Regions from separate parts of the Paenibacillus sp. J14 genome, predicted to be linked through region 2. Evidence: riboswitches for the same ligand, from Rfam matches in the RefSeq annotation. Region 2 holds a riboswitch; each other region holds the start of a gene.
What was found. Region 2 has a riboswitch for cyclic di-AMP ahead of M891_RS0112555 (C40 family peptidase). Riboswitches for the same ligand answer to the same signal wherever they lie in the genome.
Positions count from the first base shown of each region.

Region 1: it holds a riboswitch for cyclic di-AMP, as region 2 does, so the genes downstream of both, M891_RS0119925 (TrkH family potassium uptake protein) here and M891_RS0112555 (C40 family peptidase) in region 2, are expected to answer to the same signal.
Region 3: it holds a riboswitch for cyclic di-AMP, as region 2 does, so the genes downstream of both, ehuB (ectoine/hydroxyectoine ABC transporter substrate-binding protein EhuB) here and M891_RS0112555 (C40 family peptidase) in region 2, are expected to answer to the same signal.

Region 1 is NZ_JADQ01000070.1:5,530-9,690, forward strand. Features, by position in the region: gene uvrC (excinuclease ABC subunit UvrC) at 1-208, shown strand, start outside; gene M891_RS0119920 (type II CAAX endopeptidase family protein) at 168-1,880, opposite strand; cyclic di-AMP (ydaO/yuaA leader) riboswitch at 2,232-2,398, shown strand; gene M891_RS0119925 (TrkH family potassium uptake protein) at 2,465-3,808, shown strand; gene M891_RS0119930 (potassium channel family protein) at 3,826-4,161, shown strand, end outside.
Region 2 is NZ_JADQ01000029.1:17,928-22,088, reverse strand. Features, by position in the region: gene M891_RS0112565 (M1 family metallopeptidase) at 1-320, shown strand, start outside; gene M891_RS0112560 (hypothetical protein) at 355-1,185, shown strand; cyclic di-AMP (ydaO/yuaA leader) riboswitch at 1,406-1,542, shown strand; gene M891_RS0112555 (C40 family peptidase) at 1,547-2,038, shown strand; cyclic di-AMP (ydaO/yuaA leader) riboswitch at 2,309-2,571, shown strand; gene M891_RS0112550 (C40 family peptidase) at 2,576-3,067, shown strand; gene M891_RS0112545 (GNAT family N-acetyltransferase) at 3,348-3,845, shown strand; gene M891_RS23875 (c-type cytochrome) at 4,010-4,161, shown strand, end outside.
Region 3 is NZ_JADQ01000023.1:59,869-64,029, forward strand. Features, by position in the region: gene M891_RS0111000 (MerR family transcriptional regulator) at 1-217, shown strand, start outside; gene M891_RS0111005 (aminopeptidase) at 346-1,575, opposite strand; gene M891_RS0111010 (hypothetical protein) at 1,775-2,044, shown strand; cyclic di-AMP (ydaO/yuaA leader) riboswitch at 2,171-2,310, shown strand; gene ehuB (ectoine/hydroxyectoine ABC transporter substrate-binding protein EhuB) at 2,535-3,428, shown strand; gene ehuC (ectoine/hydroxyectoine ABC transporter permease subunit EhuC) at 3,430-4,083, shown strand; gene ehuD (ectoine/hydroxyectoine ABC transporter permease subunit EhuD) at 4,087-4,161, shown strand, end outside.

The sequences.
Region 1 (4,161 bases), on a different contig from region 2:
GCGCGCCAAGTCGATGGTCGCCTCACGGCTGGACTCCATCCCTGGCATCGGCGAGAAACGCCGGAAGGCGCTGCTGAAACATTTTGGATCGTTGAAAAAAATAAAAGAGGCCTCCGTCGAAGACTTTCGGCCTCTTTCTATCGGGGATAAATTAGCCCGTCAAATTCTTAATGCCCTTCGGGACGAAGATCCGCCAGAGGAGTCGTAAAATACGGCTCCTCTTTTGGTTGCGGCGGCGGGGTCTTTCGTTCCTTGCTTGGCGGGTTAAACAAGTAAATCACATACGCCACGATCGCCGGCAAGGCGATATAGAACAACCCGGCGACGATATTCAGCGCTCCGCCCATAAACATCAAGCTTAGGGCCATCAGAATGCTGTCGAAGATGACATGCGAGAAGACAACGGTCGCGAAGCCGTAACGCAGGAACACGAAGCTGAACAGCAGTCCGATAAAGGTTAATTCGATCGGGCGCGAAATGACCGGATAAATCGGGTACAACGTGTGGCCAAACGCCCAAATTAAGGTCGACAACAGGCAAGCGATAAAGGTGCTGCGGAACATTTTCTTCAGCATCGGGATCCCGAAGAGGCGATACACCGCTTCTTCCCCGATCCCGGCCACCCAAGCCAGCAGCGGGAACAATACCGGATATACCATGTTGTACGGCGATTGCGTTGCATCGGTCGTGGACCAGGTATGAATCGTTTGCTCTAAAATGAAGAACACCACAGATTGAACGCCTAACAGGATCAATGCCCAGGCATACCCATCGCCCACAGAGGTCAGGATGGAACGGCCATACCCTTCTTCCCTTGATCTTGCCCAGAGGTTGATCCCGTTCTTCCGCCACAGTCCGTCGCCGCCCACCAGCGAGAAGTACACAGAAGCGGCCAGGAACAAGGTCACCAGACCTTGGAAGAAGAGGCCAAAGACAAGTACACCGGCTTCAAGGCCGTCTTTTTGGAACACCGGAATCATGTTGATCGTTCCAATCGTCGATAACACGAAGTAAGCCGATGCCAGGAAAATTCCCCGCTTAAACGAGGTATGAACTCGCGTCAGCGCGCTGTAGACGATCGCCAGAATGGCCAGCACGAACGTCAACAGGGCATAACCCGCATAGGTAAGCCAGCTGGCGATTTTGGTCTGCCCGGCAACGTAGTCCAGATGTGCCTGAGGTACACTAAAATAGCTCTCTAACGAAGAAACCTTACCGTATTCGAAGCTAAGCTTGATTTCCGCCTGCGATTCACCTAAGGTGTAGCCTTGGATACGGTAGAGGAGGCCTACATCCCCTTCACCGGAGGCCAGCTCCAGATCGCTTGGTTTAAATCCGAAAGCGTTCAGGTAAGGCTGTGCCAGCTCCTCTTTCTCCGCTAGCGAGAGATCCCCTTCCCATGCCTTCATGGAATCGGTCGTTTCCGATCCTACATCCAGCATCATCTGCTTGGTGGCGTTGCTGGAGGAACTAATCTCCTCGAAGCCAACGACTTTACCCGTGGTCATATGAACATCTACGGTCACCGCGCTTAACGCTTCAGTGGGATCCGTGTAACGGACACGAAATACATCATAGGGAAATTGCTTGTCATACGTTTTTAAGTATGGGGCGAGCAGATCGGCTTTGGTTAAGTAACCAAACAGATCGGAACGCGTTTCGTATGTAATTAATGCTTTATCCTTCGCGGGATTCGGCAGGTCGATCCCAAGTACCGATTGGACAAATTCACTTGCACTGGCGGCTGCTTCTTGTTTGCTGATCACCTCATTCGATTGCTGCAACTGCAACGATTCCGAATCGGTGGTCGGGAACAGTTGAACGGCCACGAACACAATGAATCCGAGGGCGGCCAGCAGCCACAGATTTTTGGTCTTCATCCTGCGGCGGCCATTTGACGTCAAAGGGGAATTCACTCGCAAAACTCCTTTGTGATTAAGTTGAAATAAATTCTGGGAAACGTACTCTTCTTAATAATATGAAGTATGTTTTTTGATCAAGTTCGTCAAAGTAAAGATAACACAGCAATCCCCCCTGCGCCAGACGGAGGGCAAAATTGACGAGAAACGGCAAAAACTTCGGCAAGTCTACGCATCATTTAGATTGGGGGGGAAGTTGATCTGCACAATCCCTGATTTCGTCTTTTTCGGGTCTTTTTCTTGAAAATAGAGCTTTGTGGTGGGACGCAATAAGGGATATAATCCATTTGACGAAAAATGAATGAAAACAATTGAAAAGATTGGCCGAATTTCGTAATGAAAACGGGGGAACCGTACATTTTGGGGTGAATTTCCCGGAGCTTCAACTTCTTACATGGGAGGATGAAGCGTCCGCGAATAGGGCAACTGGGCATGTCCGAATCCGTCAGCTAACCTCGTAGGCTTGTGCATCAGGAACCAAACACCGAAAGGCATTGGATTTCCAGTGCTTTTTTCTTTTGTTCTTTTTTCAGGAAGACGATGAGGTGAACGCGTTGAATACGAAGAAAATAAACCTTTCTCCGCCGCAGGTATTAGTGATTGGGTTTGCCCTCATCATTTTGCTGGGAAGTCTGCTGCTTATGCTTCCGATCTCCGGGACGTCCGGGGAACCGACGCCATTTGTTGATGCATTGTTTACGGCAACTTCGGCAACTTGTGTAACGGGGCTGTTTGTAGTGGATACGGGAAGGTATTTTTCAACTTTTGGCCACATCGTCATTATCTTGCTTGTCCAAATCGGGGGGCTTGGCTTTATGACCATGGCTACCTTGTTCTCCCTCGTCCTGAAACGGAGAATCTCGCTGAAAGACCGTCTCTTGCTCCAGGAAGCGATGAACCAGAGTTCAATGGAAGGCATCGTTCGCTTAATTCGCAAGGTGCTGGTGTATTCGCTGCTGATTGAGTCCGGTGCAGCGGTGTTCCTTACCCTCCGCTGGGCCTTTGATATGCCGTTTGGCCGGGCGCTGTACTTTGGAATTTGGCATTCGATTTCTATGTTTAATAATGCAGGATTTGATCTATTTGGAGAATATCGCAGTTTAATCCCCTACGTGAACGATCCTTTGATTAACATTGTATCCATCTTACTTATCGTGTCCGGCGGTCTTGGTTTTATTGTCTTGTCCGATCTGGCGGAGTATCGCAAGCATCGCAAATTGTCGCTTCATTCCAAGGTCGTGCTGTCGATGACGGCGGTCCTGATTGCGATTGGTACGATCGTCATTTTCGTGTTCGAATTCACGAATCCACGCACGTTGGAGCCGCTTAGCTGGAGCGGCAAAATCTGGGCTTCTTTGTTCCAATCGGTCACGCCGCGTTCGGGAGGGGTGGTTACCCTTGATACCGGTTCGCTGCGTCAGGCTACGCAATTCTTCATGATCATCCTGATGTTCATTGGGGCTTCGCCTGGCTCAACAGGGGGCGGGATCAAGACGACTACCTTTACGATTCTTATCGGTGCGGTGATCTCCATGATCCGTGGACGGACGGATTTGGTGTTATTCCGTTACCGGATGGCTGAGGAACGGATCTTTAAGGCGCTGACGATTACGATGATGGCGCTGTTTGTCATCGTTGCTGTAGCGATGGTATTGTCCACTACGGAAGATGCAAATTTCCTCTCTATCTTGTTTGAGACGACCTCCGCTTTTGGAACCGTTGGATTGTCGATGGGCTTAACGGAGCGTCTGACGGATTTTGGAAAAGTAGTGATTAGTCTTACGATGTTTGCCGGACGGCTGGGGCCTTTGACGCTCGCCTATGCGATTGGTCCAAGGAAGGGGAAAGAGTTGTATCGCCATCCAGAAGGTAAAATCATTATAGGATAAGGGGAAAATGGGCAAAAATGAAAAAGCAGCAGTTTGTGGTCATCGGCTTGGGGCGGTTCGGCTCGAGTCTAGCCTTGGAATTAATGGAGTTAGGATATGAGGTTCTGGGCATCGACCGGAATGAAGAGATCGTGGAAGAACTTAGCGATCGGCTCACGCATACCGTTGTCGCTGATGCCACAGAAGAAGAGGTGCTGAAGTCGCTGGGGGTTCGCAATTTTGATTGCGGCATCGTGGCGATTGGCACCGATATTCAAATGAGCATCCTGGCGGCCATTCTCCTTAAAGACCTGGGTATTAAAACGGTAGTCGCCAAGGCGATCTCGCTTCTGCACGGCCGGGCTTTAGAGAAG
Region 2 (4,161 bases):
AAAGCGGTCAGATATACGAGTCGAAAGTGGTCTTTACCCGCAAAGGGGCAACCCATCCGAAGGTTCCGCTGCTGTTCACCTTCACCGATGGGCACACCGTACGCAAGCAATGGAACGGGGAAGATTCTCGCCTCGAGATCAAGCTGCAATATAAAGCACCGCTGGCATGGGTTCAGATCGACCCGGACTACACCTTAACGGTGGAGAACCTTCACATCAACAACTATCTGAAAGCAGAAGTCCCTGAAACCACGTTGTCTCGCTCCAATATGAGCGTCACCAAGCTGCTTGAAGCGATCCTTGGAGGACTTCTGTGGTAACCCTAGGTCCATACTTCTATAAGGAGGGAAAGAAATGAGTTTCGTTCGTTTAGGGTGGACTGCCCTGAAAAGCCAATTTCCCTCGGTCATCATCTTGTTCCTGTACCAGCTGCTGTGGGGATTGTTCTTGTACCGGTTGGTCGATACTGCCGTAACGGCGCTGCTGCAAAGATATCCTGACCCGCCGCCCACGGCGCTATCGAAACTCCTGTTCTTGCTTGAGGGACAGATGAATTTATGGAGCAATCCCGAGGTTCGGTTGTATTGCTGGCTGCTGGCAGGGATGATCGTCCTGCGCATGATCTTGACTCCGTTGATCCAGGCGGGAATCTTCTACGGCTTCACACCGGCGGAAAATCGCAACCCCGGCTTCCCCCTGTTCCGAGGAATGAAGGAATTTGGTAAACCGGTAATTTTGTTCTACGCGATGGAGCTCGTGCTTACCTTGTTGCCCGCCTTCTGGATTGTGCCGAGACTACTGTCGCTTTGGCCGGGGTTGACCGGGATGGAACTTCCGATGGCAACCTGGCTCACTGGGCTTGGGCTGATCCTGGGCTGGTTCATTTACGGTTGGTTTATCCGGCAATGCCTATTGTTTGTCCAGTTCGGCTACTTGTTTAAAGCCGGAGTTTGGAATTCCCTGCTAGCTTGCTTCCGAACCCTGTTGCAGGGCATCTCTATCTCGCTAATTCTCGGGGCTTTTGGCCTGATCCTCTTCCTTCTCTTCGGCACCGCATCTTGGATTTGGACGGGGATGCTGGCCCTCATCCTGCAGCAGGCTTATCCTCTCTTTCGCTGCACATTTAAGGTCTGGAAGATCGCCTCTCAATTTCATCTTTGGCAGTCCAAGGCACAAAAAAGTTAAAATTTTTTAACTCCTCAAAACCCTGTAACATCAAGGCCTTCGCCGTTCGGCGAAGGCCTTCCGTCCTATTTCCCCTCTTAATCTTGTGAATTAAGCATTGCCAAAAGATACCTACCTTTGTTACAATAACAGCAACGCAATTTCAGTAACAGTTTTGTAATTATTTTTGTCATCTTTGGCAGGAGATTCGTGCCGGATGTCAAATTAGAAATGACAGGTGTGAAAAACAAAGCCGAATTCCCTTCACCAGGGAAACGGGGGAACCACTTTGGGTGAATTGATCTCGTTTGAGAGGGATCATAGGGAACCTTCAACCGAATCCTTAAGCTAACCTCGTAGGCATTGGAAGGAGCATAACTTCTTGAAGAAGCGTTTGACGGTAGCAGCAGTAAGTTTTGCCATGCTTTTCACCATTGGAACTGGCAGCGTTTTCGCCGATTCCAAACTGGACAGTGTCATCGACGGCGCGCTTGGTAGCAGCTACGTTGCAGGCGGAACCACAACCTCCGGATTCGACTGTTCTGGATTTACGATGTACGTCTTCTCGAAGATCGGCATCAAGCTGCCTCATCAGTCCGCATCCCAATACAAAATGGGTACGGAGGTTGACAAGAGCGAACTGATCGAAGGCGATTTGGTCTTCTTTAATACTTCCGGCAAAGGCGTTTCTCATGTCGGCATCTATGTCGGCGACGGCAAATTTGCTCATGCCTCCTCCTCCAAAGGTGTAGTCATCAGCAAATTAAGCGAGAAGTACTACGTCGAGCGTTACGTTGGCGCGAAACGAATCATGAGCAACGACAAGTATGAAGATGTAACCGGTGAAATTGCTGATCACGATGATGTTCAATAAGAACTCGCTACGAAGCCCGTGGGGATGTTGATTACAACGTCTCTGCGGGTTTTTTCCTTGGATCCCCTTTCTTTCTCCTACTCTTTTCTTTAGCCCTAGTCTCTTAGGAACCATTACCCACGAATCCCTTCGCGAACACAGGCCAATAGAAGCGTTTTTTTCGACAAACTTGTCATCTCTGGACGGCTTTGGTAAAATGAAGAACGTAAATGGTAACAACTTTGTAATTATTGTTGTAACTATTTCTATGCAAGATCTTGGGTGCCATCTACAATGAAACTGCCGAATTCCCACGCACCCGGGAAGCGGGGGACCCACCAAAGGGTGAATTGATTTCGCTATAAAAGGTAACAGTCTCATCCTTCGTGATCCGAAGATGACTTTTTAACTTACCATTTCAATCAAGGTTAGAATCTCCATCCTGAGTTACTTCGTGATCCGAAGATGACTTTTTAACTTACCGCTATAGCAGATCATAGGGAACCTTCAACCGAATCCATAAGCTAACCTCGTAGGCCTTGGAAGGAGTAAGACATCTTGAGAAAGACTTTGACAGCAGCGGTAACGAGTTTAGCCCTCCTATTCACCTTGGGGGCAGGTAGCGCCTTTGCCGACTCCGCAAAAGCCGAGACAACGACGCTATCCAGTATCGTCGATTCCGTGTACGGGACGCCTTATAAATTTGGCGGCACCACGACAGCGGGATTTGATTGCTCTGGATTTACCCGGTACGTCTTCAGCAAGATGGGTATCAAGTTAGCACGTGTGTCTGCCGCTCAGTATAAGCAAGGCACACCGGTACCGAAGAGCGAGCTTCAAGCTGGGGATCTCGTCTTCTTCAAGACGACGGGGACGGGCAAAGTATCCCATGTTGGTGTTTACGTCGGCGACGGTGAATTCGCCCATGCATCCTCATCCAAGGGCATCCGGATCGACAAGCTAAGCAACAGTTATTACCAGAACCGCTACGTTGGCGCGAAGCGTGTTCTCAGTAAGTACGGTTATTCCGTCTACGCTGCGGAATCGTAATCCATTGATCTATCGGTTTCATCCTGTTCATCATCACTAATTCGCCGCTGGGCCGGGTTCTCGTTGGAACCGCCTTGCGGTCTTTTTTTATCTGTACTCTTATCTATATAACGAAACAACCGGGAAAAAGGTTGCCGCAAAGCTAAATATCCAGGAGAAATCCCACAATTTTAATTTCCCGAAGGGTAGGCAAAAACCTTTACAAGCTGCGTAATTCCGGCTATTGTGAGGATAATGGAACAATTACGACGGACTTTCCTTTAATTAAGGAGGGGGCAATATGGACCAAACGATGTCTCCGTTTCGTATCGTACCGATGGAAGAAGCCCATGGCGCGGAAATTTGCACCTGGCGTTACGATTCTCCTTATGACATCTACAGTTGGCTGCCATGGGAGCAAATGAAAGCGCTCGACGTGGAGTTTGGGAACCCGGCGATCCGCGCCGAACAGTATGTCTCCGTGTTGGATGAGAAGGGGGAGCTTGCCGGCTTCGCTCAGTACTTCCCGATGGAAGGAGTCACCCGGCTTGGCATCGGTATGAAGCCCGAGCTATGCGGCCACGGGCTGGGCAAGCTGTTTGTGAGGACCATCGTGGAGGAAGCCTGGCGTCGTAAGCCGGATCATCAGATTGACCTGGAAGTGCTGACCTGGAACACCCGAGCGATCCGGGCTTACCAGAAGGCGGGGTTTGTCATTACCGATCTGTATGAGAAGATGACACCTGGCGGGGTGTCCAAACCGTTCTATTGTATGGTTCATAAAGGGCTGCCTGAATAAGGGCACGCTCTTTTTTATGTCTTGTTTTGATTAAGACTATGACTTATGGCACACAATTTAATGGAAACGGATAATTTTTGTTCCTAATTTGGACACAAAGACTATGATCAACCCGTGTGTTCCGTTATAATGGATAGGTAGCATACATAGGAGGGGCGATTGAAATGCAAAAGTGGATCATGAGCGGTTTGTTCGTCATCGCAGGCGCTTTAGCCCTTGTATTGATGTTCACCTTGCCAAGCCGGGAAGAGGCTGCGCAAGAAGCCAAGCCGCAAATGCCTGAAATCACCATGAACGCAGAACAAGCCGAAGCCAT
Region 3 (4,161 bases), on a different contig from region 2:
GGGCGATCCTGCCGGTGAACTTGCTCAAAAGGCTGCTGATTTGCACAAGCAGTGGTTGACGTTCTACTGGAACGAGTACAGCAAGGAAGCCCATGCCGGGCTGGCGCAGATGTACGTCGATGATGAGCGCTTTAAAGCTTATTACGACAAGGATCAGCCTGGAGCGGCCGAGTTCCTGCGGGATGCGATTCAAATCTATACCGGGATGAAGAAATAGTAGTATTGAGAAGAACTCCGCGACGGGATGCCGCGGAGTTCTTTTTACGCGAGGGGCGTGAATTGAAATGGCTCTAGAATTTTCTGGCGTTAGGCTAAGCCTAAATTCATCGGTGAATCAATTGCGGCTTAAACCCAGTTTCCGTTGCGGAATACCGGCTCAATCGTTCCATCCGCGAGCTCTCCATCAATGTTGAGCTCTGCGGAGCCGATCATAAAATCCACGTGCGTTAGACTGACGTTGGCACCTCTGGCGAGCAGTTCTTCTTTGCTTAGCTGAGCGCCGTTTTCGATATTCACCGGATACGCGCTGCCCAAGGCGAAATGGCACGATGCGTTCTCGTCGATCCCGGTGTTATAGAAGATTCGGTTTAGTTTGGAGATAGGCGAATCATGCGGTACCAGAGCGATTTCGCCAAGGTGCTGGGCTCCTTCGTCGGTTTGAAGCAGATTCTCCAAATGCTCCCGTCCGGATTTGGCGTCGAAGCTTACGACTTTACCGTCTTTGAAGGTCAGCGTAAGGCCTTCCACAAGCTGGCCGTTCAAATTCAGCGGCATCGTGCTGGTGACGGTCCCGTTCACACCGGTACGGTGCGGCATGGAGTAGATTTCTTCCGTTGGCATATTGGCGACAAAATAGTTCCCTGCCGCATTGTAATCACCTCCGCCAAGCCATAGATGGCCTTCAGGCAACTCGACGTGGAGATCGGTGCCCGGCGCGCGGTAGTGCAGTTTTTTGTAACGTTTGGCATTCATATGCTCTTGCCGTTCTTTTAACTGTTGGATATGCGCGTGCCAGGCCGCGATCGGATCCTCGCGGTCAACGCGATTCATTTTGAATACGGCTTCCCACATTGCCGTAATCCGCTGTTCTTCGGGTAAATCGGCAAACACTTTGTCGGCCCAAGCCTTCGTTGGGGCTTTGATCAGCGACCAAGTGATCCGGTTGTTGCGCGTTTGGGCGGAATGCTTCTCCCGCGCTTTTGCTGCTGCTTTGACTGCGGTAGACACCTTGGAAGAAGGGATGCCGCGGAACAACTCCGGATCGGGTACTTTAATCCGAAGGATCGCACCGCCTTCCTCACCGAACTGTTCCGCCATATCAGCGAGCCACTGCGGGTAGTAGGCCAAGGATTCGTCCGTTGCATGCTCATAACGAATGCGGGTAATTTGCTCGTCCTCCCAATCGACGTGGACGTATCTGGCTCCGGCATCGTAGGCTTTAGCCACCAGCAGGCGGGTGAAATCCACCGTTTCCAGCGGTGCCGTCAGCATCAGGTTTTGACCGGGTTGGATGTTGACGCCAACGCGGATGACCAATTCGGCGTATTTTTCGAGAAGAACCTCAAAAGCTTCCATCATGTATTCCTCCAATAGGTTCAATAATATTCGTATTTCCGGAATTGCAAACAAGACTTATTGTAGCATGGAACTAGCGGAGAGAGAAAAAGTTAGTGATGGGAAGCGCATAGGTTCTATTGGATATGCCATAAATCGTGCATGATTTGAGCTGTATTTTCACATCCTAATCTCATCATTGCTCGAGGAGGAACTGAACATGGAAAATCCATTTTCCAGCTTACAATCCCAAAATCCAATTTCACTTGCACAACAATCGGTCAAAAAAGCGCATCGCGCGGTGACCCAAGCTCAATCGCATCCTCGTGAAGAAACGTTGGAGGGGGCACGTAACGCGATCGAAAAAGCGGAAAACGCCATCTCCCAGGCCGAAGGCCGGATGAATCCGGAACCGATCGAACGGGCCAAAGAAGACTTGGCCGAGGATCAAGCTGCATTGGCAGAAGTGGAAAACCAACTGGAATCATAATGAAGCCTGGGGGCGGGGATCCATCCAGAGATTTGGGTTGAATCTTCCATCCTTCATATGATGAATTAACAGTTTAAATGTTAAAATTACAGATAATGGGTTGACATTGACTGGAATAGCCTTTACTATAGACACACGCTTAGTTTCCAGTTCATTACTGGAAAGCGGGGGAACCATTTTTTGGGGCGAATCATTCTTTAACGATTGTAGGGTACCATCTTACCCGAGTCCGTCAGCTAACCTCGTCAGCAGTGGATGGGTCTAGTTTCAATTAACTTCACGAAAACTTCCATGGCCCTTATTAAGGGCCATTTTATATTTTTTTGTGTGGACCCCTGCTGGCGGAGCTATGCTTTCCCCCAAGCGAGGGGTCTCTTTTTATTTACCCCGACATGAAGAAGAAAGGAGGGGGGCTGGGCTTCGGAATTGAACTTGATTCAAAACCTACTAAACCGATGCAAAAAATAGGAAAGAAAGGCTGTGAGGATGGTTGAGGAAAGTGTCATGGTTGTTGATTTCATTGCTAGTAGCGGTATCGTTAACTGCCTGCAACTCAGGGCAGAACGCTGATTCAAGAAATGAGTCGGATTCTAAGGCAGAAGGGACGCTGGCGAAGGCAATTCAAAACGGGTCTATAACGGTTGGGTTCGCTAATGAGAAGCCTTATGCCTACAAAGATGCTAACGGAGAACTCACCGGTGAAGCGGTGGAGATCGCACGAGTAATTCTCCAAAGGCTGGGCATTCACGAGATGAAGGGGGAGTTGACGGAATTCGGTTCCTTAATTGCCGGTTTGCAGGCGAACCGATTTGATCTGATTACCGCTGGAATGTTCGTTAACCCGGAACGGTGTGAAGCCGTGTTGTTTGCCAACCCGGAGTATAGCATAGGTGAAGCGATTGCCGTCAAAAAGGGGAATCCTCTCGGCCTCGGCAGCTATGAAGATATCGCTAATAACGAAAAAGCACGGGTTGCCGTAATGACTGGTGCAGTCGAAATCGGTTATTTGCAGAAATCCGGTGTACCGGATGAACGTATCATTCAAGTTCCAGATCAGGCGTCGGCCATTAGCGCGCTTCAATCTGGACGTGTCGAAGCGATCACGATGACGGGACCTTCCTTGCAGGCCATGCTTGAATCTGCGGGGGATCAAGACATCGAAAGAGTAAGCGAGTTTACGCAACCGGTGATTGACGGTCAAAGTGTTCGCGGTTACGGGGCAACGGCGTTCCGTTTGGCGGATAAGGAATTTCAAGAGGCTTATAACGCGGAACTGGCCAAGATGAAGGAATCGGGCGAGCTCTTGGAAATCTTGCAACAATTCGGATTCACAGAGCAGGAACTGCCCGGAGACATGACAGCAGCCGAGCTTTGCGGAGGATAATATGCCAGAATCCTGGATTGATTTTATCCCCACTCTACTAGAAGGAGCCAAAATTACTGTTACCGTCGCTATCTTGGCAACACTTCTAGCGGTTGTAACAGCCTTCGCCTCAGGATTGATGAGTTTATCCCGGTTGCGCCTTATTCGCTGGATCTCTTCAATATACGTCGAGGTGTTCCGTGGGACGTCCTTGCTCGTGCAGTTGTTTTGGTTGTATTTTGCGTTGCCCTTTGCGGGGATTGAACTTCCCAAGTTACTTGCGGCCGTGTTGGCGGTAGGATTAAACTTTGGAGCTTATGGATCCGAGGTTGTACGCAGCGCGATCTTGGCCGTGCCGAAAGGGCAATGGGAAGCGGCGATCGCCTTAAATATGACGCCGTGGCAGCGAATGAGCTATATCATTTTGCCTCAAGCCGCCTTAAGAATGCTTCCTCCGTTTGGCAATTTGCTTGTTGAATTGATTAAATCCACATCTCTCGTCTACTTCATCACCATGGCGGATCTCACATACCAAGCGATGGTTCTGCGGAACAACTACATTTCCTGGACTTCAGAGATTTTGCTCTTGCTCTTGCTGATGTATTTAGTGATGACGTCGCTTGTCTCTTTCGGCATCCGGGTGTGGGAGCGTAAATGGTCCGAAGGGAGGATGTAACCGATGTGGGATTGGAATTACGCTTTGGAAATCCTTCCGGAACTTCTCATCGCGCTGAGGATGACGGTTATTGCTACA